Regions from separate parts of the Paenibacillus sp. VMFN-D1 genome, predicted to be linked through region 1. Evidence: riboswitches for the same ligand, from Rfam matches in the RefSeq annotation. Region 1 holds a riboswitch; each other region holds the start of a gene.
The links. Region 1 has a riboswitch for cyclic di-AMP ahead of C7820_RS29775 (TrkH family potassium uptake protein). Riboswitches for the same ligand answer to the same signal wherever they lie in the genome.

Region 1 (10,182 bases):
GCAGCAGATTTATGTGCTCGGCCACAGCCAAGGCGGGATGCTTGTCCCGCGCATCATCGCTTCGGATGCGGGCAAGCATATCGCCGGCGCGGTCGTGATGTCCGCCCCATCCGGACCGATGGAAGACCTGATGCTGATGCAGTACCGGTCAATATTAGGGCGGGCGGAAGAAGAGGGAGCTTCGGATGAGAAGCTGGCCCGTCTGCAAAAGCAGGTGGACACATGGGAAAAAGCCGTTACGCTGCTGAAGGACCCCGTTTATTCGAAGGAGCACCTGCCGGAACATTTTCCGCTGCCGAACGCGTATTGGTGGTTCGATTTCAGAAACTACAGCGGGCCGCTGCTCGCCAGAAATCAGAACGTCCCGATGTACATCCTCCAGGGGGAGAATGACGTGCAGGTCCCTCCGCCGAGCCTCAAGGTGTGGAGAAGTGCGCTGAGCCAACGAAAAGACGTAGCCTTTAAGTCATATCCGGGACTTAATCATATGTATATATATTATAGTAAGAACTCGACCGGCGAGGAGTACAAGCTGCCCGGCAATGTGCCTGAGGAGGTCATCACCGATGTCGCAAACTGGATTCATTTGGGGATGAAAGACTTGTCGAAAAACGGAGAAGAAGCGGACCCTTTTGTGATAGAATAGAGAAAGTCTACGAATCGATGGGAGGGAGCATAGATTATGCATATGAAGAGCCTGCTGCATTTTACCGAAAACCACCGGTACTGCGTGTTCCGTGATTTTGGTTTAAGCAGCCTCGACAACCGAATGCTCAGCTCCGTATACCAGCCCATGGTCGGGGCATTTGCCATCAGCTTATACCACCTGCTGTTTCAGCATATCCCGGCAGAGAAGCTGGGCTACTCCCGGGTTGAACAGCAGCGGCGCATTTTCCTGTCGCTTGGGCTTGAGCCGAGCGAGAAGGGACGCAAATATCTGATTGAGCAGGCTTCCCGTCTGGAAGCGGTGGGGCTGCTGCAATCCTGCCGGATTTACGTGCCCGAGCAGGAAGATTACATGTACGAATACGAGCTCCAGGCACCACTCTCGCCGTCGGAGTTCTTTAATACACAGCATTTGACGCTGCTGCTGCGCGATAAGATCGGCAAATTTGCCGTCCTGTCGCTGCGCGAGGAGCTGTGGTCGAAGGAACCGGAAGAGTATGCCGGATCATCGTCCGTCCATAAAGAAAATATTTCATTGGCCTTTTACGATATTTTTGAACTGAACACCCATGTGATCGATTACGAGCTGGAACAGGCGTTGTCCGAGGTATCCACGTCAAGACAGCCTGGACTTCGGGTTCTCGATGAGGAAGGGGCGCTGAACTATTCCGATATCATCCTGCGCTTCCCGCGGGATTCCGCCAACCGCCGGCATGTGGAGGGGCTGCGCTTCAACCATGAGCAGATGGGCGTCATCAATTTTGTCGGACGCAAATACGATCTCAGCGTCCAGGACATTTGCCGCCTGCTCGATGAGGACGGCATCTTTGGGCCCGACGGCGACATTCTGCTCGACGAGTTCCAGCATAAGGCCAGCCTGCAGTTCCGTCAGGACAAGCGACGCCAGGAACAGCGGGACGTGTACGCGGGGAAGGTCATTTCCTTCCGGCAGGCAGAAACGGAAGAAGAGCAGGCTCCGCTGGAGCATGCCGTGCAGATGGAATATTACGTCGACGTTCCGGTTCAGTTCCAATCCAAATGCGACATTCACCAGTATAATATGATGCTTCGGAATGAGCCGTATACGAAGCTGCTCAGAACTTATTTTCCGGGCTCGGTGCCGGACAATTTTATCGATATATTCGAGAAGATCGACCTCAGCTACAAGCTGCCGGGTGAAGTCATCAATGTGCTGATCCACTACCTGATGTCTCTTTTGACCGAAGGCGGGAACGACCAGCGGATCAACCGCAATTTTGTCGAGGCCATCGCCTCCAACATGCTGCTGAAGCAGGTCAACTCCTATGAGAAAGCGGTGGAGTACATCCGCGACCAGTCCAAGGTTAAAGGAAAGCAGGCCGCAGCAGCCGGCGGCGTAAGAACCCGTACATACGGCGGCAAAACGGTGAAGATGAAGCCGGATATCCCGCTGGCCCAGGAAGATGGGCAGGTCGGCGATGTCAGCGAGGAAGAGTTTGAGGAAATGCTGCGTATGGCAGCTGAAATGCAGGCAAGCAAGAAAAAGGGCGGCATATAGAACCGCCTGAAGAGAGGGGAGGACAACCGGCATGGATTCTTTGGGGCAGCTGCTGAAGCAGATGAGAGGGCCATCTTTTATACAGCGGTCGCAGGAGATCGCGGACGAACTGCTAAGGGATCCGGCGGTACGGGAGCTGCGGCAGGAGCATCCGGAGCTGGAAGAATCGCTGCTGCGGATGAACGTGACCCGGCTGTACCAGTTTGCAACCGACCGGCGGCACTGTGACCGCTGCCCGGGGCTTGAGCGGTGCCCGAACGATTTTCAGGGACATTACAGCAAGCTGGAAGTGGAGGTCGTCAACGGGATTACGGAACTGGTGGAACGCAAGGTTCCCTGCACCCTGCAGACGGCCAAGCAGCAAGAGGACCAGATCAAGAAGCGGATCCGCAGCTTTTACGTGGACGAGCGTGCATTGAGCGAAGGATATAACGAGGTCGAAATTATGGGCAAGGACCGGAACCGGGCTCCGGCGGTGAATCAGGTATTCCGGTATATCCGAGACGTACGCGAGAACGGTCTGCCGAACAAGGGACTGTATCTGTACGGATCGTTCGGGACCGGCAAAACGTTCCTGATGAGCTATCTCCTTCATGAGCTGGCGATTACCGGTCATACCGGGGTTATCGTGTACATGCCTGATTTTGTGGAGGATCTGAAGGGGATGCTTAGCGATAACGTGAAGCTGAAGGAGACCGTGGAGCTGATGAAGGCGTGCGATCTGCTCATTTTTGACGATATCGGCGCCGAAAATTTGAGTCCCTGGGTACGCGACCACGTGCTAGGCTCCATCCTGAATTACCGGATGAACCGCAAGCCGACCTTCTATACGTCAAATTATGCTCTGGACGGCCTGGAAAGGCATCTGAGCTTCACGAACAAAGACGGCGAAGAAGGGCATAAGGGGCAGCGGCTGATGGACCGTATCGCGCCGTTCGTCGATGTCGTGCATTTGCACGGGGAGAATCAGCGCCGCAGACAGTGATAAAGGGCCGTTTCAACAAGGACCCGGGCCAAGCGGCATTTTGCATCATTACCAAATTCACTGTTTATAAGCCAAAAAAACCTGGCCAACCTGTCCAAAAGACAGGCAAAGCCAGGTTTTCTTGTAAGCCCTATGGGGCTAATTAGCCGGAAATAACAAATTTAATGATCACCATGACTGCAAACAGAACGGTCATAAACAGCGCCATTCCGCCAAAGCCATTCATCAGATCCATTAAATCATTGCGCGGCTCTTCGTTCACGTGTTTCCGCGGATCGTTAGCGTGCACGTTTGCATCCATTTGAACAAATGCCTCCTCATCATGGTTTCAGCCTGATGTCAATGAGCCTTCTCATGAACAGAGAAACCCGAGTTAACATTAGTATACCCAAACTTCAAAGAATTTGTAAAGAATATATGGTGAATACTTATAGGGGCAGGGAAGGGTGGCTGAACGGTTAAGGGGCCCGAATTTCGTTTAATCTGTAATTAAGGGTTTCACATTTCTTGACGGAATGTGTTATACTTAAACTGTCCACAAAGACATATCAGTTTAGACGTCCATTTGCGCTCTTGCGATTACGGGGGATACCAAGCGGCATGGCCGTTTTTTCGTCCCCTGCGTACAGCCGCTAAACATGGTCTGTCTTCTGTGAAGCAGAATACACCGAATTTTTTTCTTATAAGGAGGAAACCTATTATGGCAATTGTGAATGTATCCGACCAATCCTTTAACGCTGAAATCGAAGGTCAAGGTACGGTTCTGGTAGATTTTTGGGCACCATGGTGCGGTCCTTGCAAAATGATCGCTCCGATTCTGGAAGACCTGGCTAACGAGCTCGGAGACTCCGTGAAAATTGCCAAACTGAACGTGGATGACAATCCGGAAACGGCGTCCCGTTTCGGCGTGATGAGCATCCCGACTTTGATTTTCTTCAAGGACGGTCAACCGGTTGATAAAGTGGTCGGCCTGAACTCCAAAGAAAACCTGAAAAACATCATCGCTAAACACCAATAATTGGTGCATGGCCGATGACAGGCGCCTCCGGATGATTCCGGGGGCGCTTTATTTCGTGATCGGGGCGGGAATTTCCCCCGCGGGGACTATTGAAAACAGGATCACAGTGCTAAGTCACCGCAAAGCACCCAAGACAGGCACCGGTGCGGCCCGACTTTTGCCGGGTCATATTGCTGTATTCAGCCGTTTTCTCCTATAATATAAGTACCGGGAGGTGAGCCGAAACGGCATGGACGATTTTGCAAAGCAATTACAGGAACAGGAAAAAGCACTGGAGAAGATCCGCAACAAGCTGGCTTTGCTGCCCGATCTGCCCGGTTGTTATTTAATGAAGAATGCCGATGGCAAGATTATTTATGTAGGTAAAGCCAAGGTGCTGAAGAACCGGGTCCGCTCCTATTTTACCGGCAGCCATGACGGCAAGACGCAGCGTCTGGTGGCGGATATCCGGGATTTTGAATATATCGTGACCGGAAGCAACATTGAAGCACTCATTCTTGAATGTAATCTGATCAAAACGCATCAGCCGCGATATAACGTCCTGCTGAAGGACGATAAGACGTTTCCTTATATTAAAATTACTAATGAGCCGCATCCCCGCCTTGAGGTGACCCGCCGCGTGCTCAAGGACAAGGCCAAGTATTTCGGCCCTTATCCGAATGCTTACGCCGCGCAGCAGACGAAAAAGCTGCTGGATCGGATGTACCCGCTGCGCAAATGCGGGGTCATGCCGAAGGAGGTATGCCTGTACTACCACATGGGCCAATGCCTGGCACCGTGCGAGAAGGAAGTCCCTCAGGAGGAGTATGACCGTATTACCCAGGAAATTAATTCATTTCTGAGCGGCGGGCACGAGGAGATTAAGAAGGAGCTCCAGCGCAAGATGCAGGAGGCGGCGGAGGAGCTGTATTTTGAACGGGCGAAGGAGCTGCGCGACCAGATCCTCAATATTGAAGCGATCATGGAGAAGCAAAAGATTACGACGACGGACACGAAAGACCGCGACGTATTGGGCTTTGCCGTGGATAAAGGCTGGATGTGCGTGCAGATTCTGTATATGCGCCAGGGGAAAATGATTCAGCGCCACGCGTCTGTTTTTCCGTTCTATGGAGAGGCGTACAGCGATTTCATGTCCTTCGTGACGCAGTATTACAGCGACAATCCGGCGCTGCCGAAAGAAATTTTGCTGCCTGACATGCCAAAAGGGGAAGAGGCGGAAGACAACAGCCGGCCAGAGGATGCCGCGGAATCGATCGATGCCGGCGGCGGCGCTGCATCCCTGCAGGAATGGCTCGGCATCAAGGTGCTGGTACCCCAGCGGGGAACGAAGCGCCAGCTTGTGGCCATGGCGGAGGAGAATGCCAAGGTCTCACTGGACGAGAAGTTCCGCCTGATCGAACGGGATGAGGAGCGGACGTCGAAGGCCGCCGCGAACCTCGGCCAGTATATCGGCATTGAGTCGCTGCACCGGATCGAGGCGTTCGACAACTCCAACATCCAGGGAACGAATCCGGTATCGGCGATGGTCGTGTTTATCGACGGCAAGCCCGACAAAAAGGAATACCGGAAGTACAAAATCCGTTCGGTTCAGGGACCGGACGATTACGATACGATGCGGGAGGTCGTCCGCAGACGCTACGAGCGCGTGCTAAAGGAAAATTTGGAGCTGCCCGACCTGATTGTCGTGGACGGCGGCAAAGGCCAAATTTCCGCCGCGATCGACGTGCTGCAGAACGAGCTGGGCCTGTTCATCCCGGTATGCGGTCTGGTCAAGGATGTCAAGCACCGGACCGCGCAGCTGATGGTGGGCGATCCGCCCGAGCCGATTTCGCTGCCGCGCGACAGCCAGGAGTTCTACCTGCTCCAGCGCATCCAAGATGAGGTGCACCGGTTCGCCATCACCTTCCACCGCGAGCAGCGCGGCAAGTCGATGGTGGCATCCAAGCTCGACGCCATCCCGGGCATCGGCGAGAAGCGGCGCAAGCTGCTGCTGAAGCATTTTGGCTCGCTCAAAAAAATAAAAGAGGCCCGGATTGAAGACTTCCGGCCTCTCTCGATCGGCGACAAGCTCGCCGGACAAATTATAGCAGCCCTTCAGGAGGAGGAGTCGTAGCATACGGCTTCTCCTTCTTTTTGCCGTAAAACAGGTAAATGACCCAGGCGACGATAAACGGCATGACGCAGGTGACCACGCCCGCCAAAATGTTCGTCAGATCCCCCATGCTGAACAAGCTGAAGCTCATCAGGATGCTGTCGAACACGACGTGGGCGAACATGACCGCGATGTAGCCGTGACGCAGGAAGATCAAGCTGAACAGGAGACCGATGAACAGGAGCTCAATCGGCCGGGTGTATATCGGGTAGATCGGGTACAGCGTATGGCCGAAGGCCCAAATCAGCGTCGGTATGACGCAGGCGACAAATGTGTTCCTTACGATTTTCTTCAGCATCGGTATGCCGAACAGGCGGTACACGGCTTCCTCGGAGATGCCGGCCATCCAGGCCATGATCGGCAGCATCCACGGGTACAGCATGTTATACGGGGACTGCGAGGCGTCCGTCGTGGACCAGCTGTGGATCGTCCGGTCCAGGACGAGATAGATCACCGACTGCGCCCCCATCAGGATAAATGCCCACAAATACCCGGTGAACATGCTGTGGAGCACGTAACGCCCGTATCCTGGCTCTTTGGCGCGGGCCCAGGCGTTGTAACCGGCTTTGCGCCATAGTCCGTCCCCGCCGACCAGGGAGAAATACAGGAGCACCGTCATCGCTATGCTCAGGATCACCTGAATGACCATGGCCACGATCAGCCCGAACTGGGAGAAGCCTTCCGCTTCCAGCACCGGCAGCATGTTATAAGTCGTCAGCAATGAGACAACAAAATAAAACAAGGATAAAAACAGCCCGCGGGCAAAGGATGTGTACCGCCGCGTCAGCGCACTGTAAATGATGGCGAGAATGCCGAGGACGATCGTAAACAGTCCATATCCCAGCATGGTCAGCATTGTGGCGCTATTGGTCTGCTTCTCTACATAAGCCGTATGAGCGGATGGGACCGAAAATCCAGGGAGGAAGGAGTGAAGCTCCCCATCCTCAAAGGCAAACTTGAATTCCAGCTGCGATTCCCCGATGTGCGAGGAGGAGTCGGTATAGATCAATCCGGGCTCATCCTTGCCGCTCGATACTTTCAAGGAGCTTGTGTTGTAGCCCAGCTTCTGCAGCCAGGACGAGGCGATTTCCTCTTTATCCTCCAGCGTCATGTTTCCTTCGACAATTCTCAGTTTCTGCTTGCGCATCGTTTCGTTCGTTTCAGCCATCGCGGCCGCATACTTGGAATACGGAGGCGTGATGGAGAACCCGACCACCTTGCCCGTGTTCATATGTACGTCTACATTGACATATCCCTGATCGCTCGACTCGGGAAGCCGGACCCGGAACACGTCATAAGGATACTTCGGTTCGTATTTCTTGTTATATTCCGTAAGAAGCTTCTCTCTGGATAAATAACCGTAAAGGTCCGATTCCGACTGGTATGTGACAAGCGGCTTATCTGCAATGCCTGTTTGAATATTCAACCGGTCTGAGGCAAACGCTTTGGCGGCTGCTTCCGCCTCCGATTTACTGATGACCTTGGTCGTTTGCCCCTCCAGCGTCTCCGAGCTCGTCTGCGGAAACACTTGTACGAAAAAGAATAAAATAAGGCCGATGACTCCCAAAATGCCCAGCCATTTATAATTGGCCCTGATTTCCAGCGGCTGGTTTAACCGGTCCATGAAATCCCCCCTTGAATGTGATAAAGATACCATTCCCCCCATTACAGTACGGTAAACATAACATAGAAGATTCGCCCAAAACCAGTATACCCTGAAAATAGTGGTGAAAAAACGATGAAAATCAAGGAAAGCCATCGAAAAGAGAAGATAACCGCAGGCCGTGTCCACTTGCATTGCGAATCAGGCTGTTTTCCAACCAATTCATCAGAAAAAGGCCTTTGTGATGTCCCACAATAAAGATTATAATTTTGATGCAAATGAATAAGAACGCCGAATTTCTCATTGAAAACGGGGGAACCATTTTTTTGGGGTGAATTTCGTTGGGCGGTTTTGTCGTCCGCGAATAGGGCAACCTGTGCATGCCCGAATCCGTCAGCTAACCTCGTAGGCGTCGTGCATGCAGGAGCCAAACCGAAAGGCATTGGATTTCCGATGCTTTTTTTCTTTTGACTTTTTTAAAGAGGTGAATGTATTGATTGGTAAATGGAAGTGGTTCCGGCTGGCCCCTCCGCAAATATTAACTCTGGGTTTTGCGGCCATTATTTTGATCGGAGCCATACTGCTCACCTTGCCGATTTCGAACACGACGGGAAAGCCGCTGAGTTTTATTGATGCCTTGTTTACGGCAACCTCGGCGACATGCGTGACCGGTTTGGTTGTCAAAGATACGGGGCTATACTTCAGCACGTTCGGCCAGGTGGTCATCATGCTGCTGATTCAAGTCGGGGGACTCGGCTTTATGACGATGGCCACCCTGGTCGCTCTGGCTTTCAAGCGCCGGATTTCACTTCGGGACCGGCTCCTGCTGCAGGAAGCGATGAATCAAAATACGATGGAAGGCATCGTCCGTCTGATCCGGAAAGTCATATTTTTTTCGTTGGCGATCGAAGGCTGCGGAGCGCTGCTGCTCGCCATCCGGTGGTCGTTCGATATGCCTCTTGGAAAAGCAATCTATTTTGGAATATTTCATGGTGTGTCCATGTTCAATAATGCGGGATTCGACCTGTTCGGCCATTTTAACAGCCTGACGGGATTTGTATACGACCCGCTCGTCAATTTTGTCGTGATGTTTCTGATCGTATCCGGCGGTATCGGTTTTATCGTCATGTCCGACCTGGTAGATTACCGGGTAAACCGGAAGCTGTCACTTCATACGAAAGTGGTATTGTCCATGACCGGCGCCCTGATCGTGATCGGAGCAGTCGTCATCTTTATCTTTGAATTCACGAATCCCAAGACGCTCGGTTCCCTGAACTGGGGTGGCAAAATTCTCGCCTCGCTGTTCCAGTCGGTTACGCCGCGGACGGCCGGGGCGAATACGCTGGACCTGGCAAGTATGCGCCAGGCGTCGCAATTTTTTACGATCATCCTGATGTTTATCGGCGCTTCGCCGGGCTCCACGGGGGGCGGAATCAAGACTACGACGTTCACCATTCTCGTCGGTGCGGTGATTGCGATGATCCGCGGCCGCGACGATATCGTTTTGTACCGTTACCGTTTGGCCCAGGAGCGGATTTTCAAAGCGCTGACCATTACCTTCCTGGCCTTGTTCCTGGTGGTCGGCGTATCCATGGTTCTGTCTACGACAGAAGACAGCAGCTTCTTGATGATCCTGTACGAGACAACTTCGGCTTTCGGCACCGTAGGATTATCGCTCGGGCTGACGCCGCATTTGTCCTTGATCGGGAAAATCCTGATCTGTGTGACGATGTTTGCCGGGCGCCTTGGACCCCTGACCTTTGCCTATGCGCTCGGTCCGAAGAAGGGCAAGGAGCTGTACCGCCATCCCGAAGGCAAAATCATTATCGGGTAACCGTGGCTTGGATGAATCAACGTTTCAATTTTTCAAAGTCATCATATATAAAATCAACATTAAGGGATAAGGAGCATCTGGAGAGAAATGAAAACACAGCAGTTTGTCGTCATCGGTTTGGGGCGGTTCGGCTCAAGCCTGGCCATGGAGCTTATGGATTTGGGTTACGAGGTGCTTGGGGTGGATATTAATGAAGAAGTGGTCAATGATATGAGCGAGCATTTGACTCACGCCGTAGTGGCGGATGCAACCGATGAGGAGGTTCTTAAATCGCTGGGAATCCGTAACTTTGACTGCGGGATCGTGGCGATCGGGGACGATATCCAGATGAGCATCCTTGCCGCAATCCTGCTGAAGGAGCTCGGCGTTCAGACCGTGGTGGCGAAG
Region 2 (10,182 bases), on a different contig from region 1:
CGATTACCTGACGCTGCAGGAGGTTGTCCGCCGCGGTCTGGTCGGCCGGATCACCGAAGCGGAATTCCGCTGGGACCGGTTCAGCCCGAATGCCGATCCCAGCCGCTGGCGGGATGTGGGGGCCGAAGGGTCCGGGACGTTCTATGACCTGGGCGTCCACCTGATCGACCAGGCGCTGACGCTGTTCGGGCTTCCGGACAGCGTGCAGGCGGAGGTGCGGACGCAGCGGGAGCGGACGCTGGCCCCGGACTATTTTGACGTATCGCTGGGGTATCCGGATGGGCTGAAGGTGTCGGTAAAATCGACCCTGCTTGCCCGGGATCCGGCTCCGAGATACCGGTTGTACGGGACGGAGGGTTCGTTTGTCAAGTATGGAGAAGATCCTCAGGAAAATCTGCTGAAGGCCGGCAGGCTGCCGGGATCGCCCGGATGGGGCGAAGAGCCTCAGGAGATGTGGGGAAGCCTCGTGGCAAACCGGGACGGCCTGCAGTTTACGGGGCGTCTGAAGACGATTCCGGGATGCTACGACGCCTATTACCGCAACGTGGCGGAGGCTATCCATGGTGTGTCAGAGCTTGGCGTAAAGCCCGAGCAGGCCCGGATGGCGATCCGTATCATCGAGCTGGGCATGCAGAGTCATGCCGAGCAGAGAAGGGTGCCATTTACCCCTTAACTACTTACGGAAAGAAGGAGATCAAGCTTGTTTCCTTTCAAATTGTCATTGAATACATCTACACTCCTGCCTTACGGACTCGGCGTCAAAGAGCAGGTCCGCGTGGCGGCGGAAGCAGGCTATGAGGGCATCGAGCTGTGGGTACGGGACATTGAAGCTTACCTTGCAGAGGGCGGCGAGCTGCAGGAGCTTAGACGGTATATCGAAGATCATGGACTGAAGGTGGCGAACGCCATCGCCTTCTGGGCTTGGGCCGACCGTGATCCTGAAGCGAGACAGCGCGGCTTCGACCAAGCGGAGAAGGAAATGGAGATGTTGGCGGAGCTGGGTTGTCTCGCGGCTGCTGCGCCCCCCTTCGGACAGGTTGCCCACGTCACGCTGGACGAATTTGCCGCTTCCTTTGCCAAGCTGGCCGAGTTGGCCCGCCGGATCGGCATAGAGCCCTATCTTGAATTCTGGGGAAAAGCGGCCCTGCTGAACTGCCTGAAGGATGCGATCTACGTAGCTCAAGCCAGTGGAGTGGCGGACGCCAAAATTCTTATCGATCCGTTCCACATGTACACCGGCGGCAGCGAGCTTCGGGACCTTGAAGGCTTGCCTGGGAACCGGATCGGCATCGTCCATGTGAACGATTATCCGGCGGCGCCGTCCCGCTCCGAGATCCAGGACGCCCACCGGGTATTTCCGGGAGACGGCATCGCTTCGTCCGGAGCGCTCGCCAGAACGCTGGCGGATGCGGGATATGAGGGCTATCTGTCGCTGGAGCTGTTTATGGACAGCTACGGCGGGTTGACCGCCCTGGAGACCGCGAAGCTTGGTATTGCCAAGATCCGGGAGGCTTACAGCCTGTAATGTCCAGATCCATCGCGGGAGACAACCCCGTCAGCAAGCTGTCGCTGCTTGCGATTACGTGGCCGATTTTTGTGGAATCGGCCCTTCAAATGTTTCTCAGGACATCGGACACGTTCATGCTGAGCAAGGTGTCGGACGGCGCGGTTGCGGCGGTCGGTGTCGCGAACCAGATCATCATGTTTGCGGTGCTGATGTTCAATTTCGTGGCGCTCGGCTCCGCGGTCGTCATCTCGCAGTATTTGGGTGCCCGCAGGCAGCATGAAATCGGCCGGCTGGCCGGTTCCTCGCTGGCGCTGAACTTCCTGTTCGGCCTGGTCGTGAGCGTCATCGTCATGATGCTCAGCGGGCCGCTGCTGCGGATATTCGACCTCGATCCTTCCCTGTTCGGGCAGGCGGAGAAGTATTTGCTCATCGCCGGGGGCGCCCTGGTCATTCAGGCGCTGCTGACCGCCGTCACGGCCATGATTCAATCTCATGGATTAACCCGGCAGACGATGGTCGTCACAATCGGCATGAACGTACTGAATATTTTCGGCAATTACCTGTTTATTTACGGCCCTGGAGGCTTTCCGAAGCTGGGCGTCGTCGGGGTGGCGATATCCACCGCCTTTGCCCAGTGCGTCGGGCTGGCCGTCAATCTGGTGCTGCTCCGCAAGGCGGCGGGCGTCTACATCCGCTGGAACGACCTGTTCGTGTGGAGCCGTGAGCATATCGGGAAGGTGCTGCGCGTCGGCGTGCCGTCCTCGGCCGTGTCCTTGTCTTACTCCGCCAACCAGTTTGTGACCACGGCCTTTATTTCGTCGCTTGGGGCCAGCGTGCTGGCAACGAAAATTTACACGCAGAACATCATGTTCTTCGTCATGATTCTGGCTGTCTCGCTGGGCCGGGGCGGGCAGATCATCGTCGGGCAGCTGGTCGGCGCGGGCCAGAGGGAAGAGGCCTACAAGCAGGTGATCCGGAATCTGATCCGCAGCGAGCTGATCACGCTGGCGGCCGTCGCCGTGCTGACGCTGTTCCGGCAGCCGCTGATGAAGCTGTTCACGACCGACCCGGACATTATCGCGATGGGAGCGGCCTTGCTGCTGCTGAGCTTTCTGCTGGAGCCGGGGCGCAATTTCAACGTCATCCTGGAACGGTCGCTGCAGGCCGCCGGCGACGCCCGGTCCGCCATGATCGTGTCCATCACGGTGACCTGGCTCTTTAGCGTGCCGCTGACGTACCTGCTCGGCATCTATTGGGGATACGGCCTGTACGGCATCTGGGCGGCGTTTATTGCCGACGAATGGCTGCGGGGCATCCTGCTCTGGGTCCGCTGGAGGAGCAAGGCCTGGCAGCGAAAAGCGCTGGTGCAGCTTCGCAGCGAGGAGCAGGCGCTGTAGCCGCCCGCGCAGGCAGCACAAAAAAACCGCCACTCGGGGATTATCCGGGGTGGCGGTTCTTTGTGCTGGCGCCGAACAGGGACAGATATGCCGAGGAGCGGCGGATCAAGGCGCGGGTATCCGTCGGGAACTCCCGGCCGAGCAGCGGGAGGCGGTTGACGGGAGCTTTCGCCTGGACTTCCGTACCAAGGTCAGCCGTCAGGCCGGAGATCGCTAGCGACGTTCCTCCCCCGATGCGCAGCGATGCTGCAGCTCCTTCGGCGTAAGCCGTACGGTTCCGCTCGAGAAGGCCGGCATCAAGGGATCTTCCCATGTGTTCGGCTGTTGTGCGCGCGGTATGCTGCTCCAAGCGTGACCTGACATCAAGCAGCGCCATCAGCGCGAGCGGGTACTGATTGTGGTCCGGCTGCTTCAGAATGTTCATGGCCGTCGCGGTGATGGCCTCTTCCAGCGTCAGTCCGCAAATATAACGCAGGCGGCAGCCCCACCGTACCAGATCGAAGGCTTGCTTGCCTGAGCACAGCAGGCCCTCGGCAAGCCCTTCCTCTCCCGAGTAAGGCAGCTTCATAATGCCGATCCGGCAGTTTTCCAGCCAGCCCAGGCTGTGGTGCTGGTACCTTGGAAGATCGATTTCAAACAGTTCGATGGTGGAGATCAAAGCCCGGTTCATCGCGACATCCTCCTTGACCGTGATTTCATGTATACTCCCTGCCATCTTGTTCCGGATCGTCACGGCAAGTAGGGTTCCATACATGTGTCCGATTGGTAAACTATCCGCATCATACGTCCAAGGGATATCTTTGGCAAGAAGACGAGGCGGATTTTTCGGATCAAAACCAGCATCTTTCCAGCGCAAAGTCCAAAATCCCGGCAAAAAGCCGCTTTTTTTCAGCCTAGCGGCTTCAGCCCTATTCCGGCATTATTTTCCGATCCAATGGGCGGGTTCAGCCATTTGAATGGTTTCCCGCCTTCAGTTATCCAGCAAAGCTAAGGAAAGCGGTAGGAAAGGCCGTAAAACAATGATTCCTACGGATTAGGACCCGTTTTCCCATCAGATCCCCAAATAAAGCAGGGAATCGTATCGTTTCCCTGCTTTACAGTTCGCCGTCCCAGGCGTATATTCATTTCATCATCCAATAGAGTAAAATTTGCGACTTGATGAACGCTGAATTTTCCGATGAAAAGCGGGGGAACCAATCGCAGTCCTCGTCCCACGGAGCTTTATGCTGGGGCTTGCGGCTTGCAGGGGTGAATCGGAGGCAGGATAACACCTGTTTCCGTAGGGCTACTCTCACGGCCCGAATCCGTCAGCTAACCTCGTAAGCGTAGTTGAGAGCGGAGGAAACTGTGATTTGACGCATCAACACAGGGTATCTGCTCTGTGTTTTTCTGTGCGCTCATTTTGAAGGATGAAGCGTGTACATGGAATATGTCTATTCGCTGAATTTCCGCCGAAGGCGGAAAGCGGGGGAACCGGTCGTGTCTGCAGCATCCGCTGCGGGCATATGGGGTGAATCTCGAAAGTGATGAGTAGGGCTACTCTTTGGCCCGAATCCGTCAGCTAACCACGCAAGCGTATTAAGAGAGGCAGCTGTTATTCATGCAGATGGCAAGGCTTATTCAGCCTTGGATTTGGAAGCATGGAAGAGTGTCCTCTTTCCGGTGCTTCTTTTTTGTTGTTTAAAAAAGGAGAAGCATGGATTCCCAAGCGGGCGGCGCCCGCGATTTTGTACAAACAGAGAAAACAGGTTATTTGGGAGAGAGGAGAACTTGAAGTGCCCCAGATACAAGTAAACGGAACTACGTTATATTATGAAATTCACGGCAGCGGCACGCCCATCGTGTTCATTCACGGGCATTTGTCGTCCCATCATATGTTTGAGCCCCAGGTCGAATATTTCAGCAAGCGGGCGAAGGTAATCGTGCTGGACCTCCGGGGTTACGGCAATTCGGGGAAGCTTGACGTGGAGGTCGGGCACATTATGGAAACCCAATGCAGCGATCTGTGCGAGCTGCTCAATAAGCTGCATATTTCGCAGGCGACGCTGGTCGGCTGTTCCAGCGGAAGCGTGCTCGCCCAGACGTTTGCCGCCCTTCATCCGGACCGGGTCAGCGCCCTGGTGCTCGTAGATAGCTACTTCGCGGGATGCTTCGGAAAAAAGAACCATTTGCTGAATATTTGCGAGGCATGCAGCTGGCTGTCTTATTATTTGCCTGCGGAGTTTTTCCTCCGCTCGCTGCGGGTGACGTATAACCGGTGGAGACCGGTCTACAGCATCCTCCGCAAGGAGCTGTACCACAAGCGGCCGACAGAGTCGATCAAGCAGCGCATGGAGCTGCTGCGTATGGAGATGCCCGCCAATTTGGCGCGGCTGCCGATGCCTGTACTGTGCGTCGCAGGCAGCCAAAGCGAGTGGTTCGTCAAGCAAATGCAGCGGGCGGCCACCCTGTTCCGGCATGTGCAGCTGGCGACGATCGAGGATGCGATGTACCCGACCCATTTATGCCAGCCCCATGCATTCAACCGCATGCTGCTGAACTTTTTGATGGACCAGCATATTTACCGGACCCGGGAAGCCTATGGAGGATAGCCCGCGGTCATGGGATTTGCCTCCTGGAAAGAAAATCGCATCTTGAGTCACACTGGCCCTAACCAAACGATCTACTCGCTGTATTAGGCAGCAAGTTAACCGCCCGATAAGAAGGCGGTTAACTGAGCTCTAGCGAGTATTCGTTTTTTCAATGAGACTGATTATATTAAAAAGGGAGGGATGAACCGTCCATCAATATCGGTGAATCCGTATTCCTGGGCAAGATCACCAACCTGTAATACCAGTCCGTTTTTCAGTTTCACTTCATCATCCCCAGCCAGGGCTGACACCGCCCGCCCTACGTAATACGGAGACTCCGTGTGTTTCAGAGCCTCAACCTCCTTCCAATGAGCTTCATCTGTACCGAAGTTCCTTAATACCAGTTCTGTTCTCATCCAGCCAGGGGAGACCGCTACCACGGTTATTTCAGTGCTTTTGAGATCGTGAGCTAATCCGAGCACTGAGCGGTTAATGGTATTTTTGGCGAGGTCGTAATAGAAAGTTCCTAAATACTTATCCTGGTCCTGAAATGTGGTATGTACGATCAATCCAGAATCAGCTTCCAGCATAAGCGGGATCGCATAATGGTTTGTCGCTATTTGTAGGCGTACTCCATTCTGAAACATAGCATCCCACATGCTCAGCGGATATTCCCAGAATGGTTTGGATTGTAAATTCACTTCCAAGTCATGCAGTCCCCAGACGTTATTCACTAGGATATGGAGCCGTCCTTGTTCCTGTCGGATTCTCTCGATCAAAGCTTGTGTATCCTCATCACGGGTATGATCGCAACGACATGCGTAAGCCTCTCCTCCATGACTTCGAATCTCCTCCACAGTTTCATCGATACTGCCTGGAAAACCGTGTGTAGTCGTACCCCGTAAACTTCTTCCGGATACATAAACTACTGCTCCGGCTTTCCCAAGCTCAACGGCAATCCCACGTCCTGCTCCCCGGCTTCCTCCGGTTACGAGAGCGATTTTCCCAGCGAGTCTCTTCAAGTTCATCTACTCCTTCGCAGTTATTTATTTCATCATACTAAAGTAATACGTCATTAACTGTCGTATTTGAGGATGAACGATTGATTTTTGCAATCAATGAAAAGGCACACTTGAAAGTTAGGCATATGGCTAATTTGTTAGTTGCGGCTATATCGATAAAATACGTTATGGGAATCTGGGCTGCGGTGTTCAGCCTTTTTTTAGGTTGGTGAAAGTGCTTGTGCCATTGACAGGCAGGGATATAATGGAGAGATACAATCATGGCATAAGAAGGAGGAAAAGTTGTGGCAACCATCGAAGATTTGATGAAGCTGGACATCCGCATCGGAACGGTGGTCAAGGCGGAGCCTTTTCCGGAGGCACGCAAGCCGGCGATCAAGCTGAGCATTGATTTCGGGGAGCTTGGAGTCAAGCGTTCCTCGGCCCAGATTACGAGAAGGTATACCCCGGAGCAGCTGGTCGGCCGCCAGGTGGCCGCCGTCGTTAATTTTCCCGTGCGGCGGATAGCCGGATATGAATCGGAAGTGCTCGTTCTCGGCGGAGTTCCGGAAGAGGGCGATGTGGTGCTGCTGGCCCCTGATGTGCCTGTCGGCAACGGCACGCCCATTGCTTGAACATTTTACAAAATGAAAGGATGGATACCGATGATTCTGCGCCCAACAAAGGAAGACTACAACGAAGGTTTCGCCAAGTATGTCTCTCTCGTACCTGAAGGGAACCTCGAGGAGATTCTGAACGGGTCTTTGAACCGGACGACCGCGTTTTATTCTGCACTGACGGAAGAAAAGGCGAATTACCGCTATGCGCCAGGCAAATGGAGCTTGAAAGAGGTGCTTGGCCATATCACGGATAATGAGCGCATCATGTGCTACAGGCTGCTCCGCATCGCCAGGGGGGACACCACGCCTTTGACCGGCTATGACGAGGAAGTGCTAATGGAAGGCGCAGCCTTCGACCGTTTCTCCATCGCTGAGCTTCTCGAGGATTTTGCCGCCGTGCGCCGCTCCACGCTGACGCTGCTGCGGAGCATTCCGGACGAGGCCTGGACCCGCAGAGGTGTCGTGAACGGTTATGAATCCACCGCCGCCGCTTGGGCGTATATTCTGACCGGACATGAAATCCACCATTATAATGTGATCCAGGAAAGATACATATAACTTCCCAAGGGTCAAAATTGGGCCGATTGCCGGCCATGCTGCGCGCCTCTAACTCGCACTATGATTTGAGGCGCTCCTCGGCAAGATGAATAAAAGCCTGCGCAGCATGGCCCAAATATTTATCCGCCCGGTAAATGATGCTCATTTCCCTGTAGGGCGGATCATCATGGATGGGGAGGAACCGCAGCTTCGGATCGCCGATGGCTTCGACGAGCGTAGGCGTCTGAACGGTAACCCCCATGTTTTCCCGGACAAAGCGGAAGAGCGAAGGGTTGGACGTCGTTTCCACGACGATGTCCAGGTTAAACCCGTGCTTCCGGCAGTATTGCTCGACGAGCTCCCTTCCCCAGAAACCCTTGGGATACATAATGATCGGCAGGCCGTTCAGTTCAGTCAGGGAGACCGACTCCCTGCCGGCCAGCTCGTGTTCGGCAGATACCACCACGCCGTACTCCTCCCGGGGCAGGGACCGGACCACCAGCCGGTTGTCGTAAAGCGGCTTGAGCGAGATGCCGATATCGATTTCCGTGCTAAGGACGAGGTCCGCTACATCGACGGCTGAGACGATCTTGAGCCGGACGTTCGGATACCGGTTGCGGAAATCGATGAACATCGGGGTCAGGCGGAAATCGAGCTCGGAAGGCAGCACGCCGACGCCGAGCGTACCGCCCTGGTGATGGCGAAGCTCGCCGATCTCCAGCTTGGCGTTCTGCAAATTTTGAAATATTCCCCTTGCCTGCTTAAGCAGGACCGAGCCCGCATCAGTTACCGCAATCCGTTTGCCGATCCGGTCAAACAAGGGCATGCCGACCTCCTCCTCCAAGGCTTTAATCTGCAGGCTTAAATTCGGCTGGGAGATGCCGAGCTTATCTGCGGCCCTCGTAAAATGCAGCTCCTCGCAAACGGCCACGAAATACTCCAGTTGTCTCAGTTCCATGTTAATTCCTCCTGTTCATGAACAATAGATCGCGGCGTACCGAAGTGGAAGTAAACCCTTGAGTGTGTGGAAACACGGATTTATCATTTGTATAACAAATTATTATTATAATTTCAATATAATTGATAAATGATCCCTCTCCCATTAAGATGTGATCAAATCGATCTGAGGGAGAGAGAAATAATGAGAAAACCTTCACTGTTTATGATGGCTGTCGCCTTCATTTTGGCCTCTTTAAATTTGCGGCCCGCAATGAATTCCATCTCGCCCATGCTGCAAGCCATCCAGCGGGATTTGGGCATGAGCGCGTTGTCGGCAAGTCTGCTTACGTCCATTCCGGTGCTGTGCATGGGTTTATTTCCGGCTTTTGCGGTCAAACTGGGCCAGCGTGCCGGGCTGGAGCGCGTCATCGGCTGGTCGATTGCGGTCATCGGCGCCGGTACGGTGCTGAGATGGTTCACCGGGTCGTCAGCATACCTGCTGCTAACCACCGTTCTGTCCGGGCTCGGGATCGCTGCGGCAGGTCCGCTGCTGTCCGGGTTCATTAAGCAGCATTTTCCCGCCAAGGTGCCCGTCATGATTTCGCTCTATACCGTATCCATGGCGGTCGGAGCCGCGCTCGCATCGGGATTGTCCCTGCCTTTATCGGTCCGGGCCCATTCGTGGCAGGAATCGCTGGCGGTTTGGGCTATCCTCGCTGCCGTCGCCTTGCCGGTATGGTGGTGGTCCGTTCTCCGCCATACCCGTCGGCCTGCCCGTGCGGAGCGCTCGGCAAGGGCGGCCGGACTTCCCTGGAACAGCGCCAAAGCATGGTTTCTCACGCTGTCCTTTGGCCTGCTGGCTGTTCTGTTCTTTTCGGTCACGGCTTGGATGCCTCCGGTTGTGGAACATATGGGATACGGCAGAGCCTATGCGGCGAACATGCTTGTCCTGTTCTCCCTGACGCAGATTCCCGTCGGCCTCCTGTTTCCGCACTTGCTCCGGCGTCTGCCTTCCCGACGCTTCTGGCTGGCGCTGGGCGCACTGTCGATGTCCGCCGGCTTTCTGATGCTCTGGATGTCCGTGACGCCGTGGCTGGCGGCGATTCTGATCGGCATCGGCCCCGGCGTGCTGTTCCCGGTCAATCTGATGATGCCGATCGAAGCGGTAGGCGATGCTCAGCACGCGACGGCCTGGTCGGCCATGACCCAATCGGTGGGATACGTGATTGGCGCGATGGGACCGATGCTGCTTGGCGTGATCCACGACGCTGCCGGCAGCTATACGCTGCTCATCCCGGTGCTGCTGGCCGTCACGCTGGCCATGGCGGGGGTTCAGCAGCTGGCCGCGAAGCCTAAAGCGGCGAAGGCGCTAAACAAGCAGCGGGCGAAGGAAAAGGAAACAGCCCTTCCCTTGGCAGAGTAAGGAAAGGGCCGTCGATGACGCAGCATCAGCCTGCCGGCTGGCAGTATAGATCGGGATGGGGGCAGGCTTTAGCAGAGGACCTCGACCGTAAACCCGCCCGGTGCCTCGACGTAGAACGTATACCCGTGCGCATGCTGCGGAGGCTTGACGTCGTATCCGTCCTCCAGCAGCTTTTGGTTGATGCGGTC
Region 3 (10,182 bases), on a different contig from region 1:
ACATCCGTCAGGTTCCGAACCTGCACGGGAAACCAGCAGCCGGGAGGCGAAAGAAAAGCGGAAGGAACAGCAGATCCTTACGCTCGGCCAGTTGATCAAAAAATATCCCGAAACGTTCAAAATTCACGGTCCGCGCGTCAAAGAGGTGGCCCTAACCTTTGATGACGTGCCGGATCCCAGGTTTACTCCTCAGATCCTGGATGTGCTCAAAGCCCATCATATTAAAGCCACCTTTTTTGTGATGGGCAGCCGGGCGAAGAAGCATCCCGAGCTGGTCGAGCGCATCGTCCGTGAAGGACATGTGATCGGAAACCACTCTTATAATCATCCCGTGTTTCACAAATTGGAGATGGACGAATATGTAGCCGAGATTAAGCGGACGGAGAACACGCTCTACGGCATCGTCGGCTATAAGCCCAAGCTGATCAGGCCCCCTTATGGAGACATCACGGAACGCCAACTACGCTGGGCCAAGCAGCAGGGCTACAAAATCGTAAACTGGAACGTCGATTCGCTGGATTGGAAAGGAATCGGCAAGGAAGCGGTCAAGCGCAACGTGCTGTCCACCGTTGGGCAAGGCTCGATCATTCTTCAGCATGCGGGAGGCGGAACCACATCCAATCTCAGCGGTACGATCGATGCCCTTCCGGACATTATTCGGACCTTGAAAAATAAAGGCTATTCATTCGTCACGCTGCCGAGGTTACTTCACGTTCCAAAAGACAAGTAACGCGCTGAGCGTACAAAAAAACCGGCTTGAGTACAAAAGCCGGTTTTTCCGTGTTGTTATGAATAGCATTGACTATTTAATGAAGTACAGCTCAACGTCCTGGAATCCGAAGGCACTGACGCTTTCCGGGCTGCCCGGCACGAAAATGTCGATGCGTTTCCCCTTAATCGCGCTGCCGGTATCCTTAGCTGTCGCTACGAAGGCTTTCTTCGGAAGGCCCGGGAAGCTGTGACCGGTAACGAGCACTTTCGTTCCCAATGGAATAACGGACGGGTCAACCGCGATCGTGCCCAGCTTCAGCGGGTTGCCGAAGTAATCCACTGCGCCCCACTTGCCGTTTTCGCTAGCTGCGGAAGAATATGCCGTGGCTCGGACGTCCAGCGTTTTGGAGTAATCGAAGGTTTTACCCCATGCTTCCACGACTTTGTCATTGCCGTTGACGTTCAGGGAAGCAGCCGTGATGATGGAGCCGCTGTCCTCTGCGGCAAATGCCTTGGCTGTGCTTGCTCCGGGAACGTTTAATTTCAGGCCCGGATAAATATTGGTTGCTTGTACATTCGGATTTGCATTCATCAGTTGATTCAAATTAACGCCATATTGTTTAGATAGTGTATAGAAGGTGTCTCCATCCTTCGCTACATGGACCGAGTCCGCAAACGTGGGTACCGACTGTACCGCCAGAGAAATGCCGATGATGGCTGCAAGTGTCTTGATTCCTTTAAATCTTTTCATGGTTCCTCCTTAAGTCGTGATGCCTGCGAAGTTAGCTGTCGGATTCGGATTGAGGAGACAACCCTACGCCCTGTTGGTGCGATTCACCCCAAGCGTACTATGTACACAAATTACATCCCCCGCACTTTACCTTAAAAGTTTCGGCTCAACAAATATATCACAATTTTGTAACCAGTGCTCATGAAAATGTTACCAATCCAAAACCTTTGAATGATCAGGCTTTATTTAGAGTTGTTAGCTGACTTAAGCAAGGGAGCAACGGCTCAATTCCTTTCAAAAAAGTTACAACTTCTTCATTCATTTTAACGATTTATTCATAAAAAGGTACAAAAAAAGCCCTGGATGAGTAATATTCTCGTCCAGGGCTTTATCATTTGTAGATGCAGGCTCTTGGTCAAAGGACCTTGCTCAGAAAATCTTTCGTGCGGCTGTTTTGCGGGTTACCGAACACTTCTGCAGGCGTCCCTTGCTCGACGATTTGTCCGCCGTCCATAAAGACGATCCGGTCGCCGACTTCCCGGGCAAACCCCATTTCATGGGTTACGATGACCATCGTCATGCCGCCCTCCGCGAGCTTCTTCATGACCTCCAGCACTTCGCCGACCATTTCAGGGTCCAGCGCCGAAGTCGGCTCGTCAAAGAGCATGACGTGGGGCTGCATGGCCAGCGCCCGCGCGATGGCGATCCGCTGCTTCTGTCCGCCTGACAGCTGGGAAGGATACGCATCCTTCTTGTCGGATAATCCGACCGTGCGCAGCAGGTCAAGGGCAATCCGTTCCGCCTCGGCCGGCGGCTGCTTTTTCACCTTAACCGGCGCCAGCATGAGGTTCTGCAGCACCGATTTATGCGGGAACAGGTTAAAATGCTGGAACACCATGCCCATTTTTTCGCGTGTGGCATTGATGTTATGGCGTTTGTCCGTAATCGGCTCGCCTTCAAACGTGATCTGTCCCCCTGTCGGGGTTTCGAGCAGATTCAAACAGCGGAGAAAGGTACTTTTTCCCGAGCCGCTGGGGCCGATCACGACGACGACCTCGCCTTTGGCGATGTCGATGTCGATCCCTTTCAGAATCTCCAGCTTGCCGAACGATTTGCGCAAATCTTTAACGCTGATCATCGGTATTCAGCCTCCTTTCAAATGCCCCCAGCAGCTTGGACAAGGTAAACGTCATAATGAAGTAGATGGCTGCAATGACCAGCAGCGGACTGAGGTAATCATACGTAATCCCTTGGATAGCCCCCGACTGGTACATCAAGTCGGTGACGCCGATAAACGATACGATGGATGATTCCTTGATAATCGTAATAAACTCATTGCCAATGGCCGGCAGCACGCTTTTTACAGCTTGGGGCAGCACGATGTACCGCATCGTCATGCTGCGCGGCATTCCGAGGGAACGGGCCGCTTCCGACTGCCCCCGGTCCACCCCCTGGATTCCGGCACGGAACACTTCCGCAAGGTACGCGGAGCTGTTAATGGACAGCGTAATTGCACCGGACTCGATTGGCGTAAATTTGACCCCGAAGGCCACGAGGCCGTAGTGAATAATAAACAGCTGAACAACCATCGGGGTACCGCGGAGAACTTCCACCCATACCGAACCGATCAGCTTCGGCAGCCACAAGCGGGACATCCGCAGCAAGGATATAATAATGCCCAGCACGAAGCCGCAGATGACGCCGATGGCCGCCAGGAGCAGTGTATACTGGATACCTGTCGCAAAATACGTCCGGTATTCCCAAAAAACGGAGAATATATTCATAAAGACCCAAGAACCTCCTTTGTCATCATACCTGCCTGTCCCATCCTTTCCCTGTATACAACAGATCGCGACATTTTTGAAACAAGGTACCCATCATTGAACAGAAAAAATAGCGAATTCGCTTCGCTATTTTATCCGACGTATAAAATGAGAACAGACAGCTTAACCTCTATTTCTGTGCAGCCAAATCGCTCGCTTCGGCAACGTACTGCTCAATCTTGTTTTCGGATTTCAGACGGTCCAGCGTTTTGTTGATTTGGTTCACGAGCTCGGTGTTGCCTTTTTTGATCCCGATCGCGTAGCCGTCTTCCTTATAATCAGGAACCGCATCCGCAATTACCAGACCTTTGACGTTCTTGATGTATGCCTCGGCAACCGGCTTCTCCATGATGGAGGCATCCACGCGGCTCGAGTTCAGCTGCAGCACGATGTCGGAAATTTTGCCCAGACCGGTGATCTTCGCGCCCGGAATCGTCTTGGCGATGTCCTCCTGGATGGAACCCTTCTGAATGCCGAGCGAAGCTCCTTCAAGAGCTTTCATCGTGCTGTATTTGTCTTTGTCAGCCTCTCTGACGACAACGGCCTGCTCCGCCTTATAGTAGTTGTTCGAAAAATCGATTTGTTTTTTGCGTTCTTCGTTTGGTGTAAGCCCGGAAATGACAAAATCTACACGGCCGGTGGACAGCTCGCCGAGAAGCGCATCAAAGCTCATGTCCTTGACTTCAAGCTGCGCCCCCATGTCTTTGGCGATTTCCTTGGCGATTTCGATATCGAAGCCGACGATTTGGTCCTTGCCGTTCACCATTTTATGAAATTCGTACGGCGGGAAGTCCGCGCTTGTTCCAAGCACGATCGTCTTGCCGCTGGCCGGCTGTTCGCCCGCTGCCGTGCCGCCCTCAGTCGAAGGTTTGCTTCCGCATCCGGCAAGCAGGGAGCCTGCCAGCAGAATGCATGCCGTTAGAATACCCCATTTTTTCATATCTATCTCTCCTGTCCATTTCAATGATACTTATTGTTGTTCAAAGGCATGATCCGTATCCGGCTCAGCCCGAAAAACCACGGTTCTAATCATACAATAAAAATGCATGATTATGCAATGACATTTTCATACAGTGGTCAATACATTTCAAAATAGCCAGAATAAGGCGGATTACAGCTTTTTAATCCCATTTATTCCTAGTTCTATTGTTTCTTTTAGTCACCTTCACCTCTTTTTCGGAATAAATATGTATTTACCGTTTCAAAGCCCTTCTCCTTCCTCATATCGATGCATAAATCCCTTCAAAAACCTGCACCCTTTGAAAGAAACGCTTCTTATTATTTAATTACACGCAATGGGGACTCCTACGCAAAAGGTTTACCGAAACGTCAGAATACGGCGGCAGCCATGGTTCATCATTCCGGGAATGAGGTATTAAATAGCTAGATATTTAGTGGAGGTGTAGTCATGCTGCTGGAAGCTTTATACCATGTCCCTCGGGACAAATGGGCCTATGCATACGATCCGAAGACGATACATCTGCGTGTCCGCACCAAACGAAACGACGTGGATACGGTAGTTGCGATGACCGGAGACAAATACGACTGGGATTCGACCTATTTTGAAATTACGATGGAAAAAGCCGCGACCGACGATATGTTCGATTATTGGGAAGCTGCCGTACTGCCTAAATACAAACGCCTTAGCTATGCGTTCCGGATCACTTCCGGCAAGGAAACGATTTACATGCTCGACAACGGGCTGTACCGAAATTGTCCGGCGCCGACGGGCGGCTATTACGAATTTTCTTACATACATGAGATCGACGTGTTTAAGGTGCCGGATTGGGCAAAGGATGCAATTTTTTACCAAATTATGCCCGAACGTTTTGCGAACGGGGATCCAAGCAATGATCCGAAAGGGACACAGCCTTGGGGAGGACAGCCGACAACGGACAATTTCTTCGGCGGCGACCTGCAGGGCGTCCTGGATCATCTGGACGACCTGCTCGATCTGGGCATCAATGCGATATATTTCACACCTTTGTTCACGTCGCCGTCGAACCATAAATACGACATCGTCGATTATAAGCAGGTTGATCCGCATTTTGGGGATAACGAGCTGCTCAAGCAGGTCGTGGAAGCCTGTCACAGCAAAGGGATCCGCGTCATGCTCGATGCCGTGTTCAACCACTGCAGCGAACAGTTTCCACCGTTCCAGGACGTCCTTAAGCATGGGGAAAAGTCCAAATATGCCGATTGGTTTCATATCAACCAGTTTCCGGCACGGGTTGAGAACGGGATCGCCACGTATGACACGTTCGGCTTCTTCGGCAATATGCCAAAGTTCAACACGGCCAATCCCGAGGTGAAGCAGTATTTGCTGGACGTTGCCGAGTACTGGATCAAGGAAATCAAACTGGACGGCTGGAGGCTGGACGTGGCGAACGAGGTCGATCACCATTTTTGGCGGGACTTCCGCATGGTCGTCAAAAACGCCAATCCGGACGCATATATCGTCGGGGAAGTGTGGAGCGATTCCTTGGCCTGGCTGGTGGGCGACCAGTTCGACTCTGTCATGAACTACCCTTTTGCCGACAAGGTGCTGGAGTTTTTCAACGGAGGCATGGACGGACTGACGTTCGCCAACAAAATGGGCACCATCCTGATGCGCTATCCGCAGCAGACGAACGAAGTGGTGTTCAACATGCTGTGCAGCCATGATACACCGCGGCTCTTGACGCGCGTCGGCAACGACAAGCGCCGGATGAAGCTGGCGGTCGTCTTCCTGTTCACGTTCATGGGGACGCCATGCATCTTCTACGGCGATGAGGTGGGCCTCACCGGAGGCGGCGATCCGGACTGCCGTAAATGCATGGAGTGGGATCCGAAGAAGCAGGACCGCGAGCTGTACGATTTTTACAAGCTGCTCATCGGTCTGCGCAAAAAAAACAAGGCGCTTCGCGAAGGCCGCTTCCGCTTTTTGAAGGCGGAACCGGGTAATCCCAACATCATTTACGAGCGCATGGACAGCCGGGTTCATTTCACCATCTGGATGAACAACACCGACAAACCGCAAGTGCTATCCCACCCGATGGTTACGAACGACTGGAAGGACGCCTTATCGGGCGACAAGGTGCCTACCCAGAACGGAACGATGAACGTCAGTCTGGACCCTTACGGGTATCGGATTTTGTACCGAAATCTCACCAAATAAATCGGTTTCTTCATAACGAAAAGCCTTCCGGAGTTCCGGAAGGCTTTTTCCAAATGGATTCTTGGCAGCTGTGGATATTACCACGGAGCCGGCCTGGACCAGCTCCTTTTGCTCAAACGGTGACGCGTTCATAAATGTCCATATACTCCTTGGCGGACATGTTCCAGCTGTAATCCCCGGCAAAGGCGTTCTTCACGATTTTGCTCCAATGCTCCGGCTGTTGGTAAAACGAAGCCGCACGGCGGATCGTATGCATCATGTCGTGGGCGTTGAACGCCGTGAAGCTGAAACCATTGCCCTCGCCCGTAAACTCGTTGTAAGACTGCACGGTGTCGTTCAGCCCCCCGGTCTCACGAACGATCGGGATGCTCCCGTACCGCAGCGCCAGCAGCTGGCTGATGCCGCATGGCTCGAACTTCGACGGCATGAGGAACATGTCGCTGCCTGCATATATTTTGCGTGACAGAGCGTCGCTGAACGTAATCTGCGCCGACATGTTGTCCGGATGCCGCCCTGCCGCTTCGCGGAACCAATGCTCGTAGGAGGAGTCGCCCGTGCCGAGCAAGACGAACTGGAAGTCGTCGTGATCCAGCATTTCGTCCAGCACCCGCGTCACGAGGTCCAGTCCCTTGGACTCGACCAGCCGGGTCACCATCGCGATGAGCGGCACGTCCGGCTTAACCGGCAAGCCGAGCTCCTGCTGGAGACCCGCTTTGTTTTCCCTCTTTTTCGCCAGGTTCGACCGGTATTTTACGTAGAGGCTCGCATCGTTAGCGGGATTGTAGCTCTTCGTATCCACACCGTTTACGATCCCGCTAAGCCGGTCACCGAGCGAATACAGCAGCCCTTCCAGCCCATATCCGTAGTGGGCCGTCTGAATCTCCCTGGCATAGGTCGGACTCACCGTCGTCACGTGATCGGCGTAGACGATCCCTCCTTTCATAAAGTTGACGTTTCCGTAAAACTCAAGGCCTTCCGGCGTAAAATATTGGTGTCCCAGCTCCAGCAGTTCGCCAAGTACCTCGTAAGGATAAATTCCCTGGTACAGCAAATTATGTATCGTAAACACGGTACGGATGTGCTGGTAGTACTCGTTATGGCGGTAGTGCGCCTGCAGCAGCACCGGAATAAGCGCCGTATGCCAGTCATGGCAGTGGAGCACGTCCGGCTCGGAACCGATCAGCGGAAGCACTTCAAGCACGGCCCGGTTGAAAAAGGCAAAGCGTTCGCCGTCGTCCATGTATCCGTACACGCCGTCCCGTCCGAAATAGTATTCGTTATCGAGAAAATATACGGGAATGCCGTCGTACACGAGCTTTTCGATACCGCAGTATTGATTTCTCCAGCCGACCGGCACTTTTATTTCCGTGAGATGCTGCATTTCATCCTTAAATTGCTGTGGTATCCCTTTATGTTTGGGCAAAATGACCTGGACATCCGCGCCGCTTCGTTTGAGCGCTTTGGGCAGGGCGCCGATTACATCGGCAAGTCCCCCTGTTTTAATAAACGGTGTCGATTCCGCTGCTGCAAATATGACTTTCATCTCTCCTGCCTCCTATTCATTGATCCGCGGGCCGTCTTCCGTCACCGGTTTTCTTCCGGTGCCTCTGCCCGATCTTTTCTTTGTCTCTGCAGTAGGCATTTCTAACCCTTCCTTGCCTTTGGACGCCGACACACGGCTGGATTCACCGGATTTGCCGGACCTTGCCGCGGCACTTCGCTTGCTTGGCTTACTCTCTTTACCCGGAACCGCTTTTTTCGTACGAGGCTGCTCCCTTTTATATATCAGCATACTGAGCGGCGGCAGCGTTAATTCCAGACTGCAGGTTTGTTCATGCCAAGGGATCTTCTCCGTCTGCACGGGTTCGGCGCTAAACTCGCCGCTTCCACCATATCGGGAATCCTCGCTGCAGAACACAGGCACGTACGTGCCGGACTTGGCAATCCCGATCCGGTAATGCTCTCGCCGCACCGGTTGAAAATTAATAATGACGACAAGGGTGTCACCGGCTTTCTTCCCTTTTCTGAGGTACGAAATGACGCTTTGCGTGTTGTCATGCGGCGTGATCCATTGGTACCCTTCAAGCTCATGATCCCGCTCCCACAGCGCCGGTTCGTTCAGATACAGCCGGTTTAATTCCGCGGTATACCGCTGCATGCTGCGGTGGCTCTCGTAGTCCAGCAGCAGCCAGTCGAGCTGCTCCTGGTCCTTCCATTCGATAAACTGGCCAAACTCCCCGCCCATGAACAGCAGCTTTTTCCCGGGATGGGTCATCTGGTATCCAAGCAGCAGCCGAAGCCCGGCGAACTTCTGCCCGTAATCCCCGGGCATTTTGCTGAGCAGCGATTTTTTGCCGTGAACAACTTCATCATGGGATAAAGGCAGCGCATAATTCTCAGAATAAGCATAAGCAATCGGGAATGTCAGCAGATGATGACGCCCGGGCCGCTGGTCAAACGGCGTTTCTACATAATCCAGCGTGTCGTTCATCCAGCCCATGTTCCATTTGTAATTAAAGCCCAGCCCGCCTTCGTGCACGGGTGCGGTAACCCCGGGCCAAGCGCTGGATTCTTCGGCCATCATCAGCGTATTTGGGAAATAGCTGAACACCACGGTGTTCAGCTGCTGCAGGAAAGCAATCGCCTCGGTGTTCTCGAGACCACCGTTTTCGTTGCGCTGGAACTGTCCTTCCTGCTTCTCGAAATCAAGCCGCAGCATGCTGGTGACCGCGTCGACCCGAAGCCCGTCAATGTGGAACATATCCAGCCAGAACAACGCGTTGGAAATCAGAAACGAGCGGACCTCCGGTTTGCCGAAGTCGAAGCTGAGCGTGCCCCAGCCGGGTTTTTCAGCCTTATAGGCATCGCTGTATTCAAACAGCGGCGTCCCGTCAAACCGGCGGAGTCCGTGGGCGTCCTTGGCGAAATGGGATGGCACCCAGTCCAGGATGACGCCGATATCGGCCTGGTGCAGGGCGTCCACCAAATACATAAAGTCATGCGGCGTCCCATAACGGCTCGTCACGGCGAAATAGCCCGTTCCCTGATATCCCCAAGATAAATCGTATGGATGCTCCGCAAGCGGCATAAACTCGACATGGGTATAATGCATTTCCTTCAAATATGGAATAAGAAGATCAGCCATTTCCCGGTATGTATAAAAAGTCCCGTCCTCTTTCTGCCGCCACGTACCGAAATGGATCTCATATATATTCAGCGGCTTGCGGTAAGGTGCTTTTCTCTTTCTACGCCAGGGGCCGTCATTCCATACATATCCGGCAAGATCTGTGACCACCGATGCGGTGGCCGGGCGAAGCTCCGACTGAAACGCATAAGGATCGGCCTTCAGGAACCGTTCTCCGCCAGGTCCGGTCATGTCATATTTGTAAAAAGTACCTGAACGGATTCCGGGGAAAAAGCGAGTCCAAAAGCCTGAATCGGGTATCTTATATAACGAATCCTTTTCTCCGTTCCAGTTGTTCCAGTCTGCCGCCAAGCCTACAGCCTGGGCATGGGGCGCCCAGACGGTGAACCGGACGCCTTCCTCGCCTTCTTCCACAGCAGGATGAGCGCCCAACATCCTGTGACTGTGATAGGAGGTCCCTTCATGAAACAAATAGATGTCTTCCGCGGACAGCGGCTGACCCGGCGCCTTATTCATGTTCTCCAAATGATCACCTGCTTTAGGAATATAGTGCATGTAAACCATTACCCCATTGTAGCCAAAATGAAAATAAAAATGACCGCTGAAAGATAAAATT

Region 2: linked by a shared signal. The riboswitch ahead of C7820_RS19400 (alpha/beta fold hydrolase) and the one ahead of C7820_RS29775 (TrkH family potassium uptake protein) in region 1 are both predicted to bind cyclic di-AMP.
Region 3: linked by a shared signal. The riboswitch ahead of C7820_RS04435 (3D domain-containing protein) and the one ahead of C7820_RS29775 (TrkH family potassium uptake protein) in region 1 are both predicted to bind cyclic di-AMP.

What each region holds. Positions count from the first base shown of each region.
Region 1 is NZ_QRDU01000006.1:238,273-248,454, forward strand. It holds gene C7820_RS29740 (alpha/beta hydrolase family protein) at 1-646, shown strand, start outside; gene C7820_RS29745 (replication initiation and membrane attachment family protein) at 683-2,203, shown strand; gene dnaI (primosomal protein DnaI) at 2,235-3,188, shown strand; gene C7820_RS29755 (YqzM family protein) at 3,331-3,489, opposite strand; gene trxA (thioredoxin) at 3,889-4,206, shown strand; gene uvrC (excinuclease ABC subunit UvrC) at 4,436-6,319, shown strand; gene C7820_RS29770 (CPBP family intramembrane glutamic endopeptidase) at 6,288-7,982, opposite strand; cyclic di-AMP (ydaO/yuaA leader) riboswitch at 8,241-8,387, shown strand; gene C7820_RS29775 (TrkH family potassium uptake protein) at 8,455-9,795, shown strand; gene C7820_RS29780 (potassium channel family protein) at 9,883-10,182, shown strand, end outside.
Region 2 is NZ_QRDU01000002.1:842,877-853,058, forward strand. It holds gene C7820_RS19380 (oxidoreductase) at 1-673, shown strand, start outside; gene C7820_RS19385 (sugar phosphate isomerase/epimerase family protein) at 701-1,525, shown strand; gene C7820_RS19390 (MATE family efflux transporter) at 1,525-2,904, shown strand; gene C7820_RS19395 (hypothetical protein) at 2,945-3,574, opposite strand; cyclic di-AMP (ydaO/yuaA leader) riboswitch at 4,058-4,245, shown strand; cyclic di-AMP (ydaO/yuaA leader) riboswitch at 4,333-4,496, shown strand; gene C7820_RS19400 (alpha/beta fold hydrolase) at 4,680-5,495, shown strand; gene C7820_RS19405 (SDR family NAD(P)-dependent oxidoreductase) at 5,657-6,502, opposite strand; gene csaA (chaperone CsaA) at 6,781-7,110, shown strand; gene C7820_RS19415 (DinB family protein) at 7,141-7,653, shown strand; gene C7820_RS19420 (LysR family transcriptional regulator) at 7,712-8,590, opposite strand; gene C7820_RS19425 (MFS transporter) at 8,774-9,994, shown strand; gene C7820_RS19430 (VOC family protein) at 10,063-10,182, opposite strand, start outside.
Region 3 is NZ_QRDU01000001.1:921,488-931,669, reverse strand. It holds gene C7820_RS04440 (polysaccharide deacetylase family protein) at 1-730, shown strand, start outside; gene C7820_RS04435 (3D domain-containing protein) at 803-1,462, opposite strand; cyclic di-AMP (ydaO/yuaA leader) riboswitch at 1,466-1,618, opposite strand; gene C7820_RS04430 (amino acid ABC transporter ATP-binding protein) at 1,857-2,579, opposite strand; gene C7820_RS04425 (amino acid ABC transporter permease) at 2,566-3,225, opposite strand; gene C7820_RS04420 (transporter substrate-binding domain-containing protein) at 3,395-4,204, opposite strand; gene C7820_RS04415 (alpha-glycosidase) at 4,673-6,421, shown strand; gene glgA (glycogen synthase GlgA) at 6,534-7,964, opposite strand; gene glgB (1,4-alpha-glucan branching protein GlgB) at 7,977-10,082, opposite strand.